Regions from separate parts of the Pantoea sp. GABEPS69 genome, predicted to be linked through region 1. Evidence: predicted binding sites of a transcription regulator. Region 1 holds the regulator's gene; each other region holds the start of a gene.
The links. The regulator PurR, encoded in region 1, represses purine synthesis genes. The targets are predictions, from matches to a motif close to CANGCAAACGTTTGCNTG.

Region 1 (7,280 bases):
GCTGGCGCACTTTCGCCAGGCCGAGCAGCTGTTCAGCGAACAGGGACATATCGTCGGCTGCCTGGCGGTGAAGCTCTCCGCGGAAGTCTGCGATCTCTCCGAGCCGATGCGCGACGCCCTGCAGCGCGGCGCCAGCCGCATTATCGCGGCTTATACGCAAACGCTGGAAGCAGCGCTGCGGCAGGAGACGATGAAGCTGCCCTACGCGCCGCGCGAGATGGCGGAAGTGATCTATATTCTGTGGCTGGGCGCCAGCCTGCAGAGCAAGCTGTCCCGCGAGCCGCAGCCGCTGCGCCTCGCATTGAGCACTCTCGAACAGTGGCTGCAAACCCACTGATTTTAAAAACGTTGTTTTATAGCAGACCGGTCTACTACAGGAGTTGTTATGGCAAGTACCCAGCTGTTTAGCCCGCTTAAAGTAGGTGCGATTACCGTACCGAACCGCGTATTTATGGCGCCGCTGACGCGTCTGCGCAGCATCGAGCCAGGCGACATTCCGACGCCGCTGATGGGCGAATATTATCGTCAGCGCGCCAGCGCCGGCCTGATTATCACCGAGGCGACGCAGGTCTCCTTCCAGGCGAAAGGCTACGCCGGCGCGCCGGGTCTGCATACCCAGCCGCAGATTGCCGCCTGGAAAGCGATTAACGCAGGCATTCACGAGGCGGGCGGCCACAGCGCCGTTCAGCTGTGGCACACCGGCCGTATTTCGCATAACAGCGTGCAGCCGGAAGGCAAGGCGCCTGTCGCGCCCTCCGCCATCGCCGCCGGCACGCGTACCTCGCTGCGCGCGGAAGACGGCAGCGTCTACCGCGAAGAGACCTCGACGCCGCGCGAGCTCACCATCGCCGAGATCAAACAGATTGTGGCCGACTTCGGCCAGGCGGCCGCCAACGCGCGCGAGGCGGACTTCGATCTGCTGGAGCTGCACTCGGCGCACGGCTATCTGATGCATCAGTTTTTGGCGCCAGACTCCAACCGTCGTACCGATGAATATGGCGGCAGCATTGAAAAACGCGGCCGCTTCGCGCTCGAAGTGGTCGACGCCGCCATCGCCAACTGGTCTGCCGATCGCGTCGGCATTCGCGTTTCGCCGATCGGCAGCTTCCAGAACCTGGATAATGGCCCTGAAGAAGAGAAAGCCGCGCTGTGGTATATCGGCGAGCTGGCGAAACGCAATATCGCCTATTTGCACCTTTCCGAGCCGGACTGGGCGGGCGGCAAGCCTTACAGCGACGCCTTCCGCGAAAAAGTGCGCGCGATCTTCCCCGGCGTGATTATCGGCGCGGGCGCCTATACCGTGGAGAAAGCGGACGATCTGATTGCGCGCGGCCTGATCGACGCCGTGGCCTTTGGCCGCGACTTTATCGCCAACCCCGATCTGGTGGCGCGTCTGCAGCAGGACGCCCCGCTCAACCCGCAGCGCCCCGAGAGCTTCTACGGCGGCGGCGCGGAAGGCTATACCGACTACCCGACGCTTTAAGCGTGACGCTGGCGTGACAACGGTTACGCCAGCGGCCGTTTTTTGCTATTTTCACCGCTATACTTAGCGTTTGAGTCATCAGAAGATGACGATTTAATAAAAGAGGATGTTATGCGTTTACTTCACACCATGCTGCGCGTTGGCGATCTGCAACGTTCCATCGACTTCTACACCCGCGTTCTCGGCATGCGCGTGCTGCGTCAGAGCGAAAACACGGAGTATAAATATACGCTGGCATTCGTTGGCTATACCGAAGAGAGCGAAGGCGCAGTCATCGAGCTGACCTACAACTGGGGCGTGGACAGCTACGATCTCGGCAACGCCTACGGCCATATCGCGCTGGGCGTGGATGACGTGGCAGCCACCTGCGACCGCATCCGCAACGCGGGCGGCAAGGTCACGCGCGAAGCGGGTCCGGTGAAAGGCGGTTCCACCATTATCGCCTTCGTCGAAGATCCAGACGGCTACAAGATCGAGCTGATCGAAAATAAACATGCCGGTCACGGCCTGGGCAACTAAGTTTGCCGCTTCAGTCTGCACGCTGCGGCAGGCTGAAGCTTTCCCTTCTGCTGCACCCTCCTCTTTTTTTTGCCATAATGCGCGCTGCCTATTTTCTGCTATGAGATGCTGATGTCTGAAACGAACTCCCTGAACGCGCTGAATCAACGTTTCCGAGGTTTCTATCCTGTGGTGATCGATGTCGAGACCGCAGGCTTTAACGCGCAGACCGATGCGCTGCTGGAGATCGCCGCCACCACGCTGAAAATGGACGAAGACGGCTGGCTGCACCGCGACCAGACGCTGCATTTCCACGTCGAGCCTTTCGAAGGCGCGCTGCTTCATCCGGAGGCGCTGGCGTTTACCGGCATCGATCCCAGCAACCCGCTGCGCGGCGCGATCAGCGAATATGAGGCGCTGCACGCCATTTTCAAGATGGTGCGCAAAGGCATCAAGGATCACCACTGTAATCGCGCCATCATGGTGGCGCACAACGCAACCTTCGACCTTAATTTTATGATGGCCGCCGCCGGGCGCGCCGGGCTGAAGCGCAACCCTTTCCATCCGTTTGCCACCTTCGACACCGCTGCGCTGAGCGGGCTGGTGCTGGGGCAAACGGTACTGGCGAAAGCCTGTAAAGCGGCAGGCATGGATTTTGACAGCACCCAGGCGCACTCTGCGCTCTACGATACCGAGCAGACGGCAACGCTGTTCTGCGAACTGGTGAACCGCTGGAAACGGCTGGGCGGCTGGCCGCTGCCGATGGCGGCGAGCGACGACGACGCGGAAGCGACGCCGGAACAGGCGTAAAAAAAGGCCGACTTGCGTCGGCCTTTTTTATTGCGCTGCTTTTATTCCGCTTCTTTGTGCTTTTCCGCCGTCTCTTTGATCAGCGACTGCAGTTCGCCGCGCTGAAACATTTCGACGATAATATCGCAGCCGCCGACCAGCTCGCCGTCTACCCACAGCTGCGGGAAGGTCGGCCAGTTGGCGTATTTCGGCAGCTCGGCGCGAATATCAGGGTTCTGCAGAATATCCACGTAAGCAAAGCGCTCACCGCAGGCAGAGAGCGCCTGCACCGCCTGCGCAGAGAAACCGCAGCTTGGCAGTTTCGGCGAGCCTTTCATATACAGCAGGACCGGGTTTTCTGCGATCTGGCGCTCAATTTTTTCTACAGTACTCATAATTGCCTTCCTTAATTCCCTACTTCGTGTTTGTTTATTGTAGCGACTTCGCCCCGTCCCTGAAAACGACAATTTCTCGCTTGCCAGGCGAAACCGCCATGTTTGTTAAGTTCTTTAGTAAAGATCTGGCTTTTTCTGACGATAATCAAAACTTAAGCTGTTCATAACTGGTAATAACTTTGCTGCTATAAACTGCTGAAATCGCTCATTTATGAGTCAGATGCAACCCTGTAACAGTTTAATAGAAAAATGGCTTAACTTTTGAAAAAAACCTGGCTTAGAATGGCCCCGGCGCTGATCTCCGATCAGATTTTTCTAACCTCGTTACGGCCTGTTGTCGTAACCGCTAACCCTGTAACCGGACTATGCGATTACTGATTACGCTCTTTATATTAGCTTTCGCGCAGCTGTTCATGAACATCGCTTCGGCCTCACCGCAAGCGCCGGTTAACGCCAGCCTGCACAAGGCGGAGAAAAAAAGCGCGCGCGAAGATGAGCGCCGCAAACGGCGACCGGTTAAAACCAGCGCGAAAAAAGCGCGCCCTTCTACTGCGCAAAAACTCAAACTGAAAAAGCAGAAGAAAATTGAAACGGCTAAGCTTTCCCCTTCCGCCGCCGACACCAAAAAAACCCTGAAATCTTCTCGCAAACGCTATGGCCGCCAGCGCTCGCTGAGCACCGTAAAAGCCGCTACTCTCCCGCTGCTGGATAGCGACGGCACGCCCACCATCAAAATGAGCAAGTCCCATCGCCTGCGTTACCAGAAAGCGCGCGAAACGGCGATGACCAAGCTGATGGGTCAGTTGGGCAAGCCTTATCAGTGGGGCGGTACCTCGCCGCATACCGGTTTCGACTGCAGCGGCCTCGTCTGGTACGCCTATAAAGATTTGGTAAAATTCAGAATCCCGCGCACCGCCAACGAAATGTACCACCTGCGCGACGCTGCGCCGGTGAAGCGCGAGTCGCTGGAAAAAGGCGACCTGGTCTTCTTTCGTATCAACGGCCGCGGCACCGCCGACCACGTCGGGGTTTACCTCGGCAACGGCAAATTCATTCAGTCGCCGCGCACCGGAAAAGATATCCAGATTAGCGGGCTCTCGGATGATTACTGGCAGCGTCACTATATCGGCGCGCGCCGGGTAATGACGCCGAAAACCATTCGCTAAACGCGAAAAAAAACCGGGATAATCCCGGTTTTTTTATCGCTGTCTGTTAGTGCATGACGGCGGTAAAGCTAAAGGCCACAATCATCAGCAGCGCCGCGCCGGTGGTCATTAATGCCAGTTTCAAATCGGTGCTCATTTCCTCTCCTTATCCACACAATTATCAGGGTCTTGTGCGATTTTCCCATAGTTGTCGGTAAAAATCTCGTTTTATCCCGCAAGCCTTGTTAGAATCCCCGGCTTTGTTGCGCAACTGACGCAACGCCCGTACCGTTCGTACGCAACAGCCCCTGTTTTGTCCTGCCCAGTGAGTATTTCACCGACAAAAACTGTAGCGAATTAACAGAAAACTCTCTTAGCGGACGCAAACGTTTAACATTATGCTTATCAGTGGGTTATTGATAAGTTCTGGAGTCTCTTTTTAATGGCAACAATTAAAGATGTCGCGAAGCGCGCGGGTGTTTCCACCACCACCGTTTCCCACGTGATCAATAAAACGCGCTTCGTTGCGGAAGAGACGCGCAACGCCGTCTGGCAGGCGATTCAGGAATTACACTATTCGCCCAGCGCCGTGGCGCGCAGCCTGAAGGTCAACCACACTAAAACGCTGGGGCTGCTTGCCACCTCCAGCGAAGCGCCCTATTTTGCGGAAATCATCGAAGCGGTCGAGCACCACTGCTTCGAGCGGGGCTACACCTTAATTCTTGGCAACGCCCACAACGATCTGCAAAAGCAGCGCGCCTATCTGTCGATGATGGCGCAGAAGCGCGTCGACGGCCTGCTGGTGATGTGCTCCGAGTATCCGGACGATCTGCTGAAGATGCTGGAAGAGAACCGCAATATTCCGATGGTGGTCATGGACTGGGGCGAATCGCGCGGCGATTTTACCGACACCGTGCTCGATAACGCTTTCCAGGGCGGCTATCTGGCGGGACGCTATCTGATTGAACGCGGCCATCGCGATATCGGCGCCATTCCCGGCCAGCTGGAGCGCAACACCGGCGGCGGGCGCCATGCGGGCTTTTTGCAAGCGCTGGAGGAAGCAGGCATCGCGGTGCGTCCCGAATGGATCGTACAGGGCGATTTCGAACCGGAATCGGGCTATCAGGCGATGCAGCAGATCCTGCAGCAGAAGCAGCGCCCGACGGCGATCTTTTGCGGCGGTGATATTATGGCGATGGGCGCGATCTGCGCCGCCGACGAGATGGGACTGCGCGTGCCGCAGGATATTTCGGTGATCGGCTATGACAACGTGCGCAACGCGCGCTACTTCACTCCGGCGCTGACCACCGTGCATCAGCCTAAAGCCCAGCTGGGCGAGAAGGCGCTGGAGATGCTGCTCGATCGCATCACCAGCAAACGCGAAGTGTCGCAGACCATCGAAGTGCATCCCACGCTGATTGAGCGCCGCTCGGTCGGCGACGGCCCGTTCCGCGACTACCGCCGTTAATCCTCGCTTAACCACTCCTGATTGAGCGTTTGCGCATCGCCGAGATAGCTGAGCAACCAGCTAAGCGCCGGCGATGCGCGCGCCTCCGACCAGCTCACGCAGCAGTGACTTTCCGGAAAGGGTGCAGGCAGCGTCAGCTCCGCCAGCTCGCCCTTATCCAGCAGCGGACGCGCCAGATGGCCCGGCATCATCGCCACGCATAAGCCATCCAGCACGCACGCCAGCCCCGCCTGCCAGTCCGGCACCACCAGTCGGCGCTGGTTATCCAGCGTCCAGGTCATGCGGCGCGGCAGCGCGCGCGAGGTATCCTCCAGCACCAGCGACGGCCAGACGCGCAGCGCGTCGTCGTCGAGCTGCGGCTGCTGCGTCAGCGGATGGTGGCGCGCCACGACGCAGCGCCAGTTCAGCGCGCCCATATCGCGAAAGGAAAAGCGCCCGCCGACCGGGATCGCCTGGGTGGCGCCGATCGCCACGTCGACGCGTCCGTCGGCCAGCGCGTCCCATACGCCGTTAAACACCTCATAGCTGATGTGCAGCTCCATATCGGGAAAGTGTCGATAGAAGTCGGTCACCAGCTGACGGCTGCGTGGCAGCTTCACGATGCGATCGACCGCGATGCTGAGCTGCCCGCGCCAGCCGTTGGCCAGCTGCTGGCACTGCCTGCGGGTGGCGAGCATTTTTTTGATAACCTCGCGGCCTTCGCGCACGAAATGCTCGCCAGCGGCGGTCAGCGCCACGTCGCGATGCTGCCGTTCAAACAGCGGCACCGCCAGCCATGTTTCCAGCTGGCGCACCGTATAGCTGACGGCAGAGGGCACGCGATGCAGCTCCTGCGCGGCGGCGCTAAAACTGCCGGTGCGCGCCACGGCGTCTACCACTTCAAGCGCATATTCGGACCACATGCTTTTTCCTTTCAAAAATTTTCACAGCACTCTGCAAATATTAACGTTTCACAGCGGCAGGCGCACCCTTTTACACTTTGCCGCGTTTAACCTGCCTGACGAAATATGAGATTAAAAACCATGCTGTCATCAAAAGGATTTATGCCCTACCTCGCTCTGCTCAGCATGCTGGGCTTTCTGGCGACCGATATGTATCTGCCCGCCTTCGGCGCGATGCAGATCAGCTTTAATACCTCGCCCGGCATTATCAGCGCCAGTATGAGCCTGTTCCTGGCGGGTTTCGCCATCGGTCAACTTTTCTGGGGCCCGCTTTCCGACCGCATCGGCCGCAAACCGGTTCTGCTGATGGGGCTGGGACTGTTCGCGCTCGGCTGCGCCGGCATGCTGTGGGTGGAAAATGCGGTGCTGATGCTGGCGCTGCGCTTTATTCAGGCAATCGGCGTCTGCGCTGCGGCGGTGAGCTGGCAGGCGCTGGTGGTGGATCGCTATCCGCGCGCGCGCGCCAATAAGGTGTTCGCCACCATTATGCCGCTGGTGGCGCTTTCGCCCGCGCTGGCGCCGCTGCTCGGCGCCTGGCTGATTAGCCACTTTCACTGGCGT
Region 2 (7,280 bases), 320 kb from region 1:
CGGCTTTCGCGTTTGCCCGGCTCGCGCGGCAGGCGCGTCACCATCTCGCGCTCGGTTAAGCCAGCCAGCACGCTTTCCACTTCCTCAACGTCGGCAAACTCGTGCAGTCTGCCGCTGCGCGTGCGCAGCTCGCCCGGCGTCTGCGCGCCGCGCAGGAACAGCAGCGTCAGAATCGCCACCTCGGCGCTGCTGAGCTGCAGGTTGCCGAAGGTCGAATTGCAGAAGCGCTGCTCATATTTCGCCACGCGCTGGCCGAAGCCGCTGTTGGCGGTCGCCAGATGCTTTTTGGTCAGCCGATCCAGCTCCTCCTGCACTTCGCTTTCGGTCAGGTTCATCACCGGCTCGCGGTTCGACTTCTGATTACAGGCGGTCACCACCGCATTCAGCGACAGCGGATACTGCTCCGGCGTGGTGACCTGCTTCTCCAGCAGGCAACCCAATACACGCAACGCCAGCGGCGAAAGCGCCATTTTCATTCCGATCTCCTTATTAGCCACGCCGGTCCGGCGTCCACTCCTGACGAGTCAGCGCGGTCAACACATGATCCTGCCAGCGGCCGTCGATTAACAGATAGTCTTTCGCATAACCCTCTTTTTCAAAACCGAGACGCGCCAGCAGCGCGCCGCTGCGCTGATTATGCGGCATATAGTTCGCCATAATACGGTGGATATTCTGCTGGCGCTGCATATAGCGGATAGCGGCCTGCAGCGCCTCGAACATCAGCCCCTGTCCCTGCCACTTTTCGCCCAGCGAATAGCCGAGGTAGCAGGCGTGGAACGAGCCGCGCAGCACGTTGCTGAAGTTGGCGACGCCGCGCACTTCGGACTCTTCGGGATCCATCAGAATAAAATAGTAAGCGGAGCCGCTTTTATGCATATCGGTGATCAGGCCCAGACGCGCCTGCCAGCCGGAGGGATAACAGTGGCTCTCGTCGCGCACCGGCTCCCAGGGTTTTAAGAAAGCGCGGTTTTCGGCGTAGTAATCCGCCAGTCGCCAGGCGTCGCGCTCGTGAACCAGACGCACCACCAGCCGGTCGGTGGTCAATCGCACCCTGGGCGCGGCAGAACGATAGCCAAACATCATGACTCCTGAAATCTGAGGCTTAAGGAAAGCGGTGCCAACAACATTGCTTTCACTATAACCGCCGCCCCTGCTGCGGTAAAATATTCGTTAACGGCCGGCGTGAAACGCCTTGATTTTATTTTGCAAATCCCGGCCTGCTCGCTGCATTGGTTTGCCCTCGCCCGGAATCTCTTCCATACTTCCGACACGTCCTCAATCAGGGTGACGCCCGTCGCCCTGACTAGCCAAAGGAGACCGGGATGAAACTCTACATCTACGACCACTGCCCCTTTTGCGTCAAAGCGCGCATGATTTTCGGCCTGAAAAACCTGCCGGTAGAGCTCATCGTGATGCTAAACGACGATGAAGCGACGCCGAAAAAGCTGGTGGGCCAGAAGGTGGCGCCCATCCTGCAAAAAGATGACGGCAGCGCGATGCCGGAAAGCCTCGATATCGTGCGTTTTATCGATAAAAGCGACCGGGAGCCGCTGCTGAACGGCAAAATCAATCCGGCGATCGGCGACTGGCTGCGCAGCGTCAACGGCTACGTTAATAAGCTGCTGTTGCCGCGCATCGCAGAGGCCGCCTTCGCCGAATTCGCCACGCCGGAGGCGCGCGAATATTTCCGCCAGAAGAAAGAGGCGGCGATCGGCGATTTCGCCGAGCTGAAGAGCCATGCGCCCGGTCTGATCAAAAAGATCGGCGACGATCTGCGCCAGCTCGATAAGCTGATCGTCAAACCGAACGCGGTCAACGGCGAGCTGTCGGAAGATGATATCCACCTCTTTCCGCTGCTGCGCTCGCTGACGCTGGTGGCCGGCATCGACTGGCCGAGCCGCGTGGCAGACTATCGCGACAATATGGCGAAGCAGACGCAGGTCAACCTGCTCTCCTCTATCGCCCTCTGACGCCGTTCGATGAGAGGCGCGCCGGCGTTTCTCATCGCCTTCTTAATGACACCTCATCCGCATTCAGGCACCCTATGCGCTGCATTAGCATCAATCTGGATGAGGACACAATGAAGAAGGCATTTCTGGGGCTGACGGCCCTGTTTTTCGCCGTGCTGGTTAGCGGCTGTAATCAGCTTACGCAATACACCATCAGCGAGCAGGAAGTGAATCAGGCGCTGGCGAAGCACAACAATTATGAGAAGGATATCGGCGTCGCCGGCCTGGTGAACGCCCATATTTTGCTGACCGACCTCAACAGCCAGATTGGCCGCGAGGAGCCGGACCGCGTCACGCTGACCGGCAAGGCGAAAATCAACGTTACTTCGCTGTTTGGCCCGCAGGAAGCGGATATGCAGCTGAAGATGAAGGCGCAGCCGGTATTTGACGCGCAGCAGGGCGCCGTCTATCTGCGCGATCTGGAGATCGTCGACGCGCAGGTGCAGCCGGAGAAGATGGCCGCGGTGATGAAAAGCCTGACCCCTTATCTGAATCAGTCGCTGAAAAGCTACTTCAATCAGAAGCCGGCCTATGTATTGAGCGTCGATCGCAGCAAAGGCGAGGCGCTGGCGAAGAAATTCGCTAAGGGCCTTCAGGTCGAGCCTGGCCAGCTGGTAATTCCGTTTACGCAGTGACAAGGTGCAGGCGTGGGTGACATGGCCCGATAGCAAAGACGCAAAAGCGCCATCCCTGGCGGCTCGGCCCGCGTGCTACGCACCTCATCCCTGAGGTGCGCCCGTTAACGGGCCAACGCGCTGCGTTGTTCAAAAACGCTCCCGGCGTTTTTGTCCCTTGCGCGGGACGCTTTGCTCTTCGGTCCATGTCACCTGCGCTGTAAGCTCATCTGCGGTCTGGCGCCGTGCCCGCTGTTCTTTTCCCCCTCCCTGCAAGAAAAGAAGTGCAAACGGTTGCCCGACACCTTATGCTTTGTACCCGGCCAAAACGCGCCTCTACGTTTCCTGACTAGCCGGAGCTTCACTGATGACTGCACACCTTCAGCAACTTACTATCCGCCGCCCTGACGACTGGCATATTCACCTGCGCGACGACGCGATGCTGAATACGGTCCTGCCCTATACCAGCGCGGTTAACGGACGTGCCATCGTGATGCCCAACCTGGTGCCGCCGGTCACCAGCGTCGCTGCCGCCGTCGCCTACCGCGACCGCATCCTGGCCGCGCTGCCGGCGGAACATCGCTTCACCCCGCTGATGACCTGCTACCTTACCGACTCGCTCGATCCCAATGAGATCGAACAGGGCTTTAACGCGGGCGTGTTTACCGCTGCGAAACTCTACCCGGCACATGCCACCACCAACTCCAGCCACGGCGTCACCAATATCGCCGCCATCAGCAGCGTGCTGGAGCGCATGCAGAAGATCGGCATGCCGCTGCTGATTCACGGCGAAGTGACCCACGCCGACATCGATATTTTCGATCGCGAGGCGCGCTTTATCGACAGCGTAATGGAGCCGCTGCGCAAAACATACCCGGAACTCAAAGTCGTCTTCGAGCACATCACGACGCGCGAAGCCGCGCAGTACGTCGAGGCGGGCAATGACAAGCTGGGCGCCACCATTACGCCGCAGCATCTGATGTTCAACCGCAACCATATGCTGGTGGGCGGCGTGCGGCCGCACCTCTACTGCCTGCCGATCCTCAAGCGCAACGTGCATCAGGAAGCGCTGCGCAAGGTGGTCGCCAGCGGCCATCCGCGCTTCTTCCTCGGCACCGACACCGCGCCGCACCTGCGTCATCTCAAAGAGGCGAGCTGCGGCTGCGCGGGCGTTTTCAACGCGCCGACGTCGCTGCCCGCCTACGCCACTGTTTTCGAAGAGCTGGACGCCCTGGCGCAGCTGGAAGCCTTCTGCTCGGAGAACGGCCCACGCTTTTACGGCCTGCCGCTGAACGAAGGAACCGTGACGCTGGTGCGCGAACCCTGGAAAGTCGAAGAGAGCATCAGCATGGGCGAGCACGCGCTGGTGCCCTTCCTCGCCGGCGAAACTCTGAACTGGCGCGTGAAACTCTGATCTGCGCTTTCGCTTGCCTCTGGACTGAATATACTGTAAATATATACAGCATCTAATCCGGAGGCTGCTATGCGTGTTGAAATTACCGTTGCCAAAACGTCCCCGCTTCCGTCCGGCGCAATGGAAGCGCTGACGGCAGAACTTTCCCGCCGTATCGATGAAGAATTTCCCGACGGCCAGAACCACGTCAAAGTGCGCTATGCCACCGCGAACCAGCTCAGCGTGCTGGGCGGCGGCAAAGAGACGCGCGATCGAATCAGCGATATTTTACAGGAAACCTGGGAAAGCGCTGACGACTGGTTCATTACCGATTAACCGCCACTGCGCAGTTTTTGCCGGGTGTCGCCATCCGGCTTTTTTATCACTCTCTCCCCTCGCCAGAACTTTTTCCTGCATCTAGACTCTGATCGATCAATCGCCTATTCTTGCGCTCGTTATGCTTAACAGGAGGTGAGATGAAATGATGACAGAAAACCCGGAAGAGGCCATGACCTTCGGTGAACTGCTGGCGCTAATCGCCGATCAGCAACGTCGCCTGACGGTGCTGGAAAGCGCCTTCTCCAGCCTTACCCTCTGCCTCGACGAGCGCGCCGCCCAGCTGCTGGTGCATCATCTGACGCTTGAGGCGCAAAATCAGAATCACGACGAACCTCTGCAGCAGCACTTCGCCCGTCTGGCGCTGACGCTGCAAAAGCCTCACAGCGTTCAGCCGGCTGACCCTCTGGCCTGATTTTTACCGGTGCGCGAGCGCGTAAAAAAACTGCCTGATGCGTCAGGCATTTTATTTTTTTTAATCGCTTTTTTAACGCCGAATATTTCGCTCACTTTTTGTTCGCCGCACATTTTAATCGGATAGAACGCTTTTTCTGTTATAATTGTCTCGCTATCGGATAAAAAAGCCGCATTGAACCTCATCATGCACTTCGTTTAACGAGTAATAAGGAGGTTATAATGGACAGTAATCATAAAGACGTTATTCAGACTCACCCGCTGGTGGGCTGGGATATCAGTACCGTAGACAGCTACGACGCTATGATGATCCGTTTGCATTCGCTCTCCTCGCAGGATCAAAAAGAAGAAGAAGCAGACGTCGGACCGACCTACTGGCTGACAACAGACGTGGCAAGGCAATTTATTTCTATTCTTGAAGCTGGCATTGCCAAGATCGAATCGGCCGAGCAAATGGAGCGTTACCAGTCCAAACATTAGTCTCCGCCAGATGAACGGGCACCCTCAGGGGTGCCTTTTTCATTTCTGATTCTGGTATGCTGCTGGGCGTGTTACGGCTTTCAGGAGTTATCCTTCAATGATTTATGATCTGATTGTGGTGGGCAGCGGGTCCGTTGGCGCCGCCGCGGGCTTTTACGCCACCCAGGCGGGCCTGTCGGTGCTGATGATCGATTCCAGCCATCCGCCCCATACCCAGGGCGCGCATCACGGCGAAACGCGGCTGATCCGTCACGCCTACGGCGAAGGCGAACGCTATGTTCCGCTGGTGCTGCGCGCACAGACCCTCTGGGACCAGCTGGAACAGCAGGCTGGCGAACGCATCATGCACCGCAGCGGCATTATTAACCTCGCGCCCATTCACTCTGAATTCATCCGCAACGTTATCGACAGCGCGCAGGCCTGGAAGCTGGACGTAGAGCTGTTGCAGGCGGAAGAGGTGCGCCAGCGCTGGCCGCAGATCAGCGTGCCGGACGGCTATATCGGCGTTTTCGAACCGCAGTCGGGCTACCTGAAGTGCGAGCAGGCGGTACGCAGCTGGATCGCCCTTGCCGAGAAGGCGGGCTGCGCGCAGCTGTTTAACTGCGGCGTGTCGCAAATTGGCCGCGACGGCGACCTGCAGCAGGTGGTAACGGCAGACGGCACCTTCCGCGCGCGCAAGATGCTAATCAGCGCCGGTACCTGGGTCGGCAAGCTGGTACCGGATTTACCGCTTAAGCCGACGCGCAAAGTGTTCGCCTGGTATCAGGCCGACGGCCGCTATAGCGAAAACAATAAGTTTCCCGGCTTTACGGTAGAGATGGAAAACGGCAGCCACTTTTACGGCTTTCCGGCGGATAACAACGCGCTGAAGGTGGGACGTCACGACGGCGGCCAGCCGATGAGCCAGCCGGAAGATCGCAAACCCTTCGGCAGCTTTGCCGAAGACGGCAGCGACGCCTTTGCGTTTCTGCGTAAATTTCTGCCTGGCGTGGGGGTCTGTCTGCACGGCGAAGCCTGCAGCTATGACATCAGTCCGGATGAAGACTTTATTATCGATACTCTGCCGGACGAGCCGAATCGTCTGATTATCACCGGCCTGAGCGGACATGGATTCAAGTTCGCCAGCGTGCTGGGGGAGCTGGCGACGGAGTTCGCGCTCGATAAACCCTTTTCGTTTGATCTCACGCCCTTCTCGCTCGCTCGCTTTACCCGCTGAAGCGATAAAAAAGCCTGACGCACGCGCGTCAGGCTCAGGCAGTTACTCTTTCTCCGGCGACGGGATAGCCGGGATAGCCATAGTCAGACGACCGCGCGACTTATTGAAAATCTTATTGCCGTTTTCACGACCGGCGCGGCGCGCGCGCTGCTCTTCCGGCGACAGCTGCGACTCTTCCATACAGAGCGGGCTGCAGCAGTTGTGGAACTTCTCGGCGCAGCTCGGGCACTGAATAAACAGCAGATGACAGCCGTCGTTAACGCAGTTGGTGTGCGTATCGCACGGCGCGCCGCACTGATGGCACTGTGACAGCACATCATCGGAGATGCGCTCGCCCATGCGCTCGTCGAAGACAAAGTTTTTACCCTTAAAGCGCACCGGCAAACCCTGCTCGCGCGCGCGGCGCGCGTACTCAATAATGCCGCCTTCGATATGGTAAACGTCGTCGAAACCGTTATGACGCATCCAGGCGCTCGCTTTCTCGCAGCGAATGCCGCCGGTGCAGTACATCACGATCTTTTTATCTTTCTGCTCCTGCAGCATCTCAACCGCCATCGGCAGCTGATCGCGGAAGGTGTCGGCCGGGATCTCCATCGCATTATCGAAACGGCCCACTTCATATTCGTAGTGGTTGCGCATATCGACGAACACCGCGTCGGGATCGTCCAGCATCGCGTTGACTTCCGCCGCTTTCAGATAGGTGCCGACGTCGCTGGCGTCGAAGCTTTCATCTTCAATGCCGTCCGCCACGATGCGGTCGCGCACCTTCAGGCGCAGCACCCAGAAAGATTTGCCGTCGTCGTCGAGCGCGATATTCA
Region 3 (7,280 bases), 690 kb from region 1:
TAATCTGATGCGTATCCTGTTCTAGCCGATCAACACGTTTAGTCAGTCGTTCCATCTTGTTTCCTCCTGGCTGACGAAGAGGGAGTAAAAGCGGAGGCAAATAGCGCGGCTCAGGGTTTAATGAGTGCTCTATGAGGTTCCTTCTCCTTACGACGTTGTTCATTCTGTCGCTAACGCCTGCCCTTGCTGCTGGCAATTTAACCAAATTTCCGTTTACATAACATTCCACGTTCCGCTAATTCGTTGAAAATTAGCCATGGGGTAGCAGAGCAGAGTGGTTTCAAGAGTGGCAGCCTATCTGCAGACAGGCGGCGGTAACAGGTTTTTCGACGCACACTGGAAGCCAGTACGCAAACCGGTTGGAAAGACAAAAAAAAGCGCGGAAGAGAACATTTGTCTTCCGCGCAGAGGGTGAATAAGCCGCACAGTCTGCATCAGCGCGGCGATCGCTATCAGGCGCTGAGCCAGCCCAGCTTGATCACGAACAGTAAAGAGAGGATCACCAGCGCCGCGTTGACCTCTTTCGTGCGGCCGCTCAGCAGCTTCACCACCGTCCAGGTGATAAAGCCGAAGGCGATGCCGTTAGCGATAGAGTAAGTCAGCGGCATGGTCAGCGCGGTAACGGTGACCGGCGCCGCGGTGGTGATGTCTTTCCAGTCGATCTCCGCCAGGCCGGAGGCCATCAGCACCGCGACAAACAGCAGCGCCGGCGCGGTAGCGTAGACCGGCACGCTGCCCGCCAGCGGCGAGAAGAACAGCGCCAGCAGGAACAGAATAGCGACCACGACCGCCGTTAAGCCGGTGCGTCCGCCCGCGCTCACGCCCGCTGCGGATTCCACATAGCTGGTGGTGGTCGAGGTGCCGAGCAGCGCCCCAAACAGCGCCGCGGCGCTATCGGCCACCAGCGCGCGCCCCATTTTCGGGATATTGCCCTGTTCGTCCGCCAGTCCGGCGCGTTTGGTCACCCCCAGCAGCGTGCCGGTGTTGTCGAAGACGTCGACAAACAGGAAGGCGAAAATCACGCTGACCAGGCCGACGTTAAAGGCGCCGGCGATATCGAGCTGCATAAAGGTGGGCGCGATCGACGGCGGCGCGGAGAAAACGCCGGCAAATGGCGACAGGCCAATGCCCATAGAGATAAAGGTAATCAGCAGAATGCCGATCAGCACCGCGCCGGTGACGCGACGCGCTTCCAGCACCACAATCACCACAAAGCCCAGCAGCGCCAGCAGCGGGCCGGGTTTGGTCAGATCGCCCAGCCCGACCAGCGTCGCCGGGTTATCCACCACGATGCCTGCGCCTTCCAGCGCGATTAGCGCCAGGAACAGCCCAATGCCCGCCGCAATGCCGGCGCGCAGCGGCAGCGGAATGCTGGCGATAATCCACTCGCGGATTTTGAAAATCGACAGCGCAAAGAAGATGACCGCCGACAAAAACACCGCGCCCAGCGCGATCTGCCAGGTGTAACCCATATGCAGCACGACGGTATAGGTGAAGAAGGCGTTCAGCCCCATGCCCGGCGCCAGCGCGATCGGGTAGTTGGCGATCAGCCCCATCAGGACCGATCCGATCGCCGCCGCCAGACAGGTGGCGACGAAAACCGCGCCTTTGTCCATCCCCGTAGCGCCCAGAATGCTTGGGTTAACAAACAGGATATAGGCCATCGCCAGGAAGGTGGTGATCCCGGCGATCACTTCGGTGCGGACCGTCGTGTTATGCGCTTTTAGCTTGAACAATTTTTCTAACATCATCATCTCTCAAGAGCGGAGACGGCACGAATGCGCGTTCTCACTTGCCAGTGTGGGTTACATGCTGATTATTGTGGTACCGCACGACGCGCCGCTGCATGCTGACGGCCGCTGTCGTCACGCCCTGAATCTCCATAAGGCCTGAAGTCATAGCAATCGCTATGCCAGCCGCAAACGCAATCGTTTACCTTGTCAGGCCTGGCATTTTCTAAGAGAAATCTGAACCAAAAGAAGGCGCGATTATGGTGCATTGCCCCGCTACCGCGCAATCGTTTTCATCGCCTCCCCTGCGACGCCGGAAAATTCTGCGCCAACGCACGCTTCAGTAAAGCCGATGGCGATATCGCTCACGTTTCCATCGCTTGTCGATGCGGCGTAAAACGCGCCATGTACACTCTTGTTAACCTTTTTTTAACCCCGAGGTCGCGCTGCATGAAGCCCGCCATTCTGGTTGTCGATGATGATAAAGCCGTCTGCGAACTGCTGCAGGATGTGCTGGATGAACAACAGTTTAGCGTTTACTGCTGCCACTACGGCCGCGACGCGCCGGCGCTGCTGGCGCAGCACGGCGACATCGCGCTGGTGATGCTGGATATGATGCTGCCCGATACCAACGGCCTGCTGGTGCTGCAACAGCTCCAGCGTCAGCGCCCGGACCTGCTGGTGATCATGCTGACCGGCATGGGCTCCGAAGCGGAAATGGTGGTCGGACTGGAGATGGGCGCGGATGACTATATCGCCAAGCCTTTTAATCCGCGCGTGGTGGTGGCGAGAGCGCGCGCGGCGCTGCGGCGCGGCGGTCGGCTTATGCAGCCGGCGGCGGCGGAGAGCGGCTGGCGCTTTAACGGCTGGCAGCTGGATGAAGCGCGCTGTCAGCTGCTTAATCCGCAGCACGAATCGGTGCCGCTGACGCAGGGCGAATATGCGCTGCTGCGCGCGCTGGTGCGCCATGCGCGCAAGGTGCTGACGCGCGATCAGCTGCTGGAGCTGACCCACGGCGAAAGCCTCGACGTTTTCGACCGCACCATCGACGTGCTGATTATGCGGCTGCGGCGCAAAATTGAAACCAATCCGCATCAGCCCAGCCTGATCCGCACCATTCGCGGCCTCGGCTATGTCTTTTCCGCCGATGTGGCACGTCCGGAAGCGGTCCGGCTGAGCGCCTGAGGGCGAACAGCCGGGAACGCGGCTATTTCACCGTCCAGCCCTTGTAGCTGCCGACGTTGTTGCGATCAATCAGGGAAACCGGGATCAACACCGGCTTATCCGGCGCCGGTTTGCCCTGCAGAATGTCATAGCCGATCTCGACCGCTTTCGCCGCCATCACCTGCGGATCCTGCGCAGGGGTGGCGACGAAGAGCGAATTCTTGCGCTTCAGCGCCTCTTCGCCGTCGGGCGATCCATCGACGCCGACAATAAAGAACTCGTTGCGCTGCGCCTGTTTCGCCGCCAGATCGGCGCCGATGGCGGTCGGATCGTTAATGGCGAACACCGCGTCCACTTTCGGATTGGCCGACAGCAGGCCGGTCATCACTTCCAGCCCACCTTCACGGCTGCCTTTGGCGTTCTGGTTCCAGGAGAGCAGCTTGATCTCGGGATGGCGTTTCAGCTCGGTCATGCAGCCCTCGACGCGGTTCTGCACGGCGGAAACCGGCGGGCCGTTGATGATCAGCACATTGCCCTTCTCCTTCAGGCGATCGGAGATGTATTTACAGGCCATCTCGCCCGCCTGGGTGTTGTCCGAGGTAATGGTGGCGTTGGCGCCGTCGGCCGCTACGTCGACCGCCACCACCACGATCCCGGCGTCGCGGGCGCGTTTCACCGCTGGCGCAATACCTTTGGAATCGGCGGCGTTCAGGATAATCATGTCGACTTTCGCCGCGATAAAGTTATCAATCTGCGCCACCTGCTGGCCCAGATCGTAGCCGCTGGAGACCAGCGTCACGTTGACTTTGTCCCCCGCCAGCTCGCGCGCTTTCATCTCCGCGCCTTTGGTAATTTGCACGAAAAACGGGTTGGCGAGATCGCCGACGGTGACGCCGATGGATTTGAGATCTTTCGCCTGGGCGAAGGCGCCGCTGAACAGCGTTGCCGCCAGCAGCCCGGTTACGATCGGATTAAAACGCATAGAGCTTCTCCTGCTGTTATTAGAATCGCCAACGGCTGAATGGCGTAGGGTAAAAAAGGGGCGCCGCGCTCAGGAGACGTGGTGCCGGGTGCGATATTTATCGATCAGCACCGCAATAATGATCACCGCGCCTTTGATCACCAGCTGCCAGAAATAGGAGACTCCCATTAGCGTCATGCCGTTATTGAGCGTGGCGATAATCAGCGCGCCGATCAGCGTGCCGGTAATGGTGCCGATGCCGCCGACGAAGCTGGTGCCGCCTAATATCACTGCGGCGATGGCGTCCAGTTCATAGCCGACGCCGAGATTGCCGTTGGCGCTATAGAGGCGCGACGCCGACATCAGCCCGCCTAATCCGGAAAGCAGCCCGCTCATGGCGTAGACGAACACCAGCACCGCGCCGACCTTAATGCCGGTCAGCCGCGCCGCCTGCATATTGCCGCCTACCGCGTAGATATGAACGCCCAGCGTGGTGCGGCGCAGGATAAACCAACAGACGGCGATCACGGCGAAGGCGATCACGATCAGCCAGGGCACCGGGCCGAGATAGCCGTTGCCTATCCACTCGAAGCTGATATCGGAGTTAATCACCGTGGTGCCGTTGGCCAGCAGATAGGCGGCGCCGCGCAGCGCCGTATAGGTGCCGAGGGTGACGATAAAGGGCGGCAGCCCGGCCCAGGCGACCAGAATGCCGTTGAACAGCCCCATCACCAGGCCTGCGCCGAGCGCCATGGGGATGGTCATGCCGGCGAGCATCGGATCGAGCGAGGCGACCATCGCCACCACCGCCGTGGTGCCGAGCATCGAGCCCACCGAGAGGTCGATGCCGCCGGTCAGGATGACAAAGGTCATACCGGCCGCCAGCACGATATTAATCGAGGCCTGGCGGGTAATATTAAGCAGATTGCCCTCGGTGAAGAAGTTCGGCGCGACAAAGCCGAATACCACCACAATCAGCACCAGGATCGGCAAAATGCCGACGGTTTGCAGCATGTCGCCTATCAGCGCCCGCTTAACGGTGGGCGGTTTCGCCCGCGTGGTCTCTGTCATCGATCTCTTCTCCTTATATTTCCTGCGGCGAGGCGCTATGCGCCCCGGTGGCCAGCGTCATAATGTTTTCCTGGCTGATCTGATCTTTACCCAGCTCCCCGGCGATAGCGCCCTCGCGCATCACGTACACCCGATCGCTCATGCCGACCACCTCAGGCAGCTCGCTGGAGATCATCAGGATCGCCACGCCCTGCTGCGCCATCTGATTCATCATGCGGTAGATCTCGCTTTTGGCGCCGACGTCGACGCCGCGCGTCGGCTCATCCAGAATCAGGATGCGCGGCCCAATGGATACCCAGCGCGAAATCAATAGCTTCTGCTGGTTGCCGCCGGAGAGGCCGCCCGCCCGCACCTGCGCATGCGGCACGCGAATGTTGAGTGTGGCGATGGCATCGCCGGCGATCTGCCTGCCTTTGCGCCGGTTAAGCAGCCCGTAGCTGGCGTCGCGCTCCAGCGTCGCCATCACAATGTTCTCCTGCGCCGCCATCTCCAGAAACAGCCCCTGCTCTTTGCGGTTTTCGGTAAGAAATCCGATGCCGCGCGCAATGGCGTCGCGCGGCGAGTGGATAGCGACCTGCTGACCGTCGATCCAGATCTCGCCGCCGCTGGGTTTATGCACGCCAAAAATCAGCTGCGCCAGCTCGCTGCGCCCTGCGCCCACCAGTCCGGCCAGCCCGACGATTTCCCCGGCGCGCACCGCCAGGCTGCTCGGCCGCACCTTGCCGCCGTCAGTCAGGTGATTGACCGCCAGACGAATGTCGCCGAACGGGATAGTGCGATCCTTGTTAAAGAGATCGCTCAGCGGACGGCCGACCATCATGCGCACTAGCTCGCTGGCGTTCAGGGTGTCATGAGTCAGGCTGCCGACATACTGCCCGTCGCGCAGCACGCTGACGCGATCGGAGAGTTCATAGACTTCCGCCATGCGGTGGCTGATATAGATAATCGCCATGCCTTCGGCGCGCAGGCGCTTTATTAACGCGAAGAGCTGCTCGGTTTCGCGGTTGCTTAGCGCGGCGGTGGGTTCGTCCATTACCAGAATGCGGCTGTTGCGGTGCAGCGCGCGCGCGATCTCGACCTGCTGCTGTTCGGCGATGCTGAGGCGGCTGACGCGGTCGGTGGCGCTAAACTGCGCGCCGAGGCGATCGATCACCTGCTGCGCCTCTTCGGCCATCTGGCGACGCCGAATCAGCCCGCCGCGCGTCATTTCGCTGCCGAGAAAGATGTTCTCCGCTACCGTCAGGTTGGGCGCCAGGTTGATCTCCTGATAGATCAGCGTAATGCCCGCCGCCAGCGCCTCTTTCGGTCCCCGGATCGCATAGGGACGCCCGTCGATCAGGATTTCGCCGCTGGTGGCGCTGTAGGCGCCGGCGAGGATCTTCATCAGGGTGCTCTTGCCCGCGCCGTTCTCGCCCATCAGCGCGTGGATTTCGCCGGCATACACCGTGAGATCGACTCCCTTTAGCGCATAAAACTGGCCGAAGCGCCGCGTGATGTCGCGCATTTGCAGTATCGGTGTGGCTGTCATGGACCGCTCCAGATAACGGTGATGAGGGCTGAGTAAAGCAGCGCCAGATAAATGGAAAATGTCAGCAGCCGTTCATATTTGTCATAAATGCGCCTGAGCCGCGCCCTATACTCGCCTCAGTCACGGCGGGCGCGGAGGCGCGGTATGCGACATCAACATCCCTGGCAGGCGGGCGCGCGCGGCCGCCTGCTGCTGTTTAATCTGCTGGTGGTGTGCGTCACGCTGATGGTGAGCGCGGTGGCGATACTCGGCTTTCGCCATGCCGGACGCATCCAGGAGCTGGCGCAGGCGCAAACCCTGAGCGATATGAGCGCCAGCCTGGCGCTGGCGCGCGATACCGCCAGCGTCGCCACGGCAGCGGTGCGCCTGTCGCAGGTGGTGGGAGCGCTGGAGTATCAGAGCGAATCGCAGCGGCTGCAGCAGAACCAGCAGGCGTTGCAGCAGTCGCTGACGCTGCTCGCCTCGGCGCCGCTCGCGGCGCGTCAGACGGCGCGGGTAGCGCGCATCCGCGCGCGCAGCCTGATGCTGGAGCAGACCATTACTCAGCTGCTGATCAACGGCCATCAGCGCCATCTGCAGCGCAACGCCCTGCTCAGTGGTCTGTGGCAGTCGCAGCTGCTGCTGGATCATATCAACCAGCTCGTCGCGCGACGCGGCCCGGCGGCGGAGCTGCGTCAGCAGACCGAGCGGCTGCTCGCGGCGGCGATCCGCACGCCGTCGCCTGTCGCGGTCGTCGACCAGCTGCAGCAGGTGATGACGGCGTGGCGGCCCGATTCCGGCGATGCGGTGCTGGATGAGAAAATCGCGCGGCTGATCGCCACCCAGC

Region 2: pyrC (dihydroorotase) is a predicted target of PurR. The motif match lies at 2,907-2,924, and genes of this name have one in related genera.
Region 3: PVE98_RS07225 (NCS2 family permease) is a predicted target of PurR. The motif match lies at 1,922-1,939, and genes of this name have one in related genera.

Annotation. Positions count from the first base shown of each region.
Region 1 covers NZ_CP118618.1:2,204,298-2,211,577, forward strand. The annotation lists gene PVE98_RS10825 (TetR/AcrR family transcriptional regulator) at 1-337, shown strand, start outside; gene PVE98_RS10830 (alkene reductase) at 386-1,483, shown strand; gene gloA (lactoylglutathione lyase) at 1,595-2,002, shown strand; gene rnt (ribonuclease T) at 2,114-2,791, shown strand; gene PVE98_RS10845 (Grx4 family monothiol glutaredoxin) at 2,833-3,168, opposite strand; gene PVE98_RS10850 (C40 family peptidase) at 3,531-4,331, shown strand; gene PVE98_RS10855 (YnhF family membrane protein) at 4,378-4,467, opposite strand; gene purR (HTH-type transcriptional repressor PurR) at 4,753-5,778, shown strand; gene punR (DNA-binding transcriptional activator PunR) at 5,775-6,680, opposite strand; gene punC (purine nucleoside transporter PunC) at 6,801-7,280, shown strand, end outside.
Region 2 covers NZ_CP118618.1:2,526,054-2,533,333, forward strand. The annotation lists gene PVE98_RS12405 (YceH family protein) at 1-476, opposite strand, end outside; gene rimJ (ribosomal protein S5-alanine N-acetyltransferase) at 490-1,080, opposite strand; gene grxB (glutaredoxin 2) at 1,323-1,970, shown strand; gene PVE98_RS12420 (lipoprotein) at 2,081-2,644, shown strand; gene pyrC (dihydroorotase) at 2,991-4,037, shown strand; gene dinI (DNA damage-inducible protein I) at 4,107-4,352, shown strand; gene PVE98_RS12435 (hypothetical protein) at 4,498-4,767, shown strand; gene PVE98_RS12440 (hypothetical protein) at 4,743-4,955, opposite strand; gene bssS (biofilm formation regulator BssS) at 4,989-5,246, shown strand; gene solA (N-methyl-L-tryptophan oxidase) at 5,344-6,462, shown strand; gene PVE98_RS12455 (rhodanese-related sulfurtransferase) at 6,505-7,280, opposite strand, start outside.
Region 3 covers NZ_CP118618.1:1,517,826-1,525,105, reverse strand. The annotation lists gene PVE98_RS07230 (hypothetical protein) at 1-55, opposite strand, end outside; gene PVE98_RS07225 (NCS2 family permease) at 453-1,751, opposite strand; gene PVE98_RS07220 (response regulator) at 2,181-2,915, shown strand; gene PVE98_RS07215 (ABC transporter substrate-binding protein) at 2,938-3,876, opposite strand; gene PVE98_RS07210 (ABC transporter permease subunit) at 3,946-4,926, opposite strand; gene PVE98_RS07205 (sugar ABC transporter ATP-binding protein) at 4,940-6,454, opposite strand; gene PVE98_RS07200 (ATP-binding protein) at 6,599-7,280, shown strand, end outside.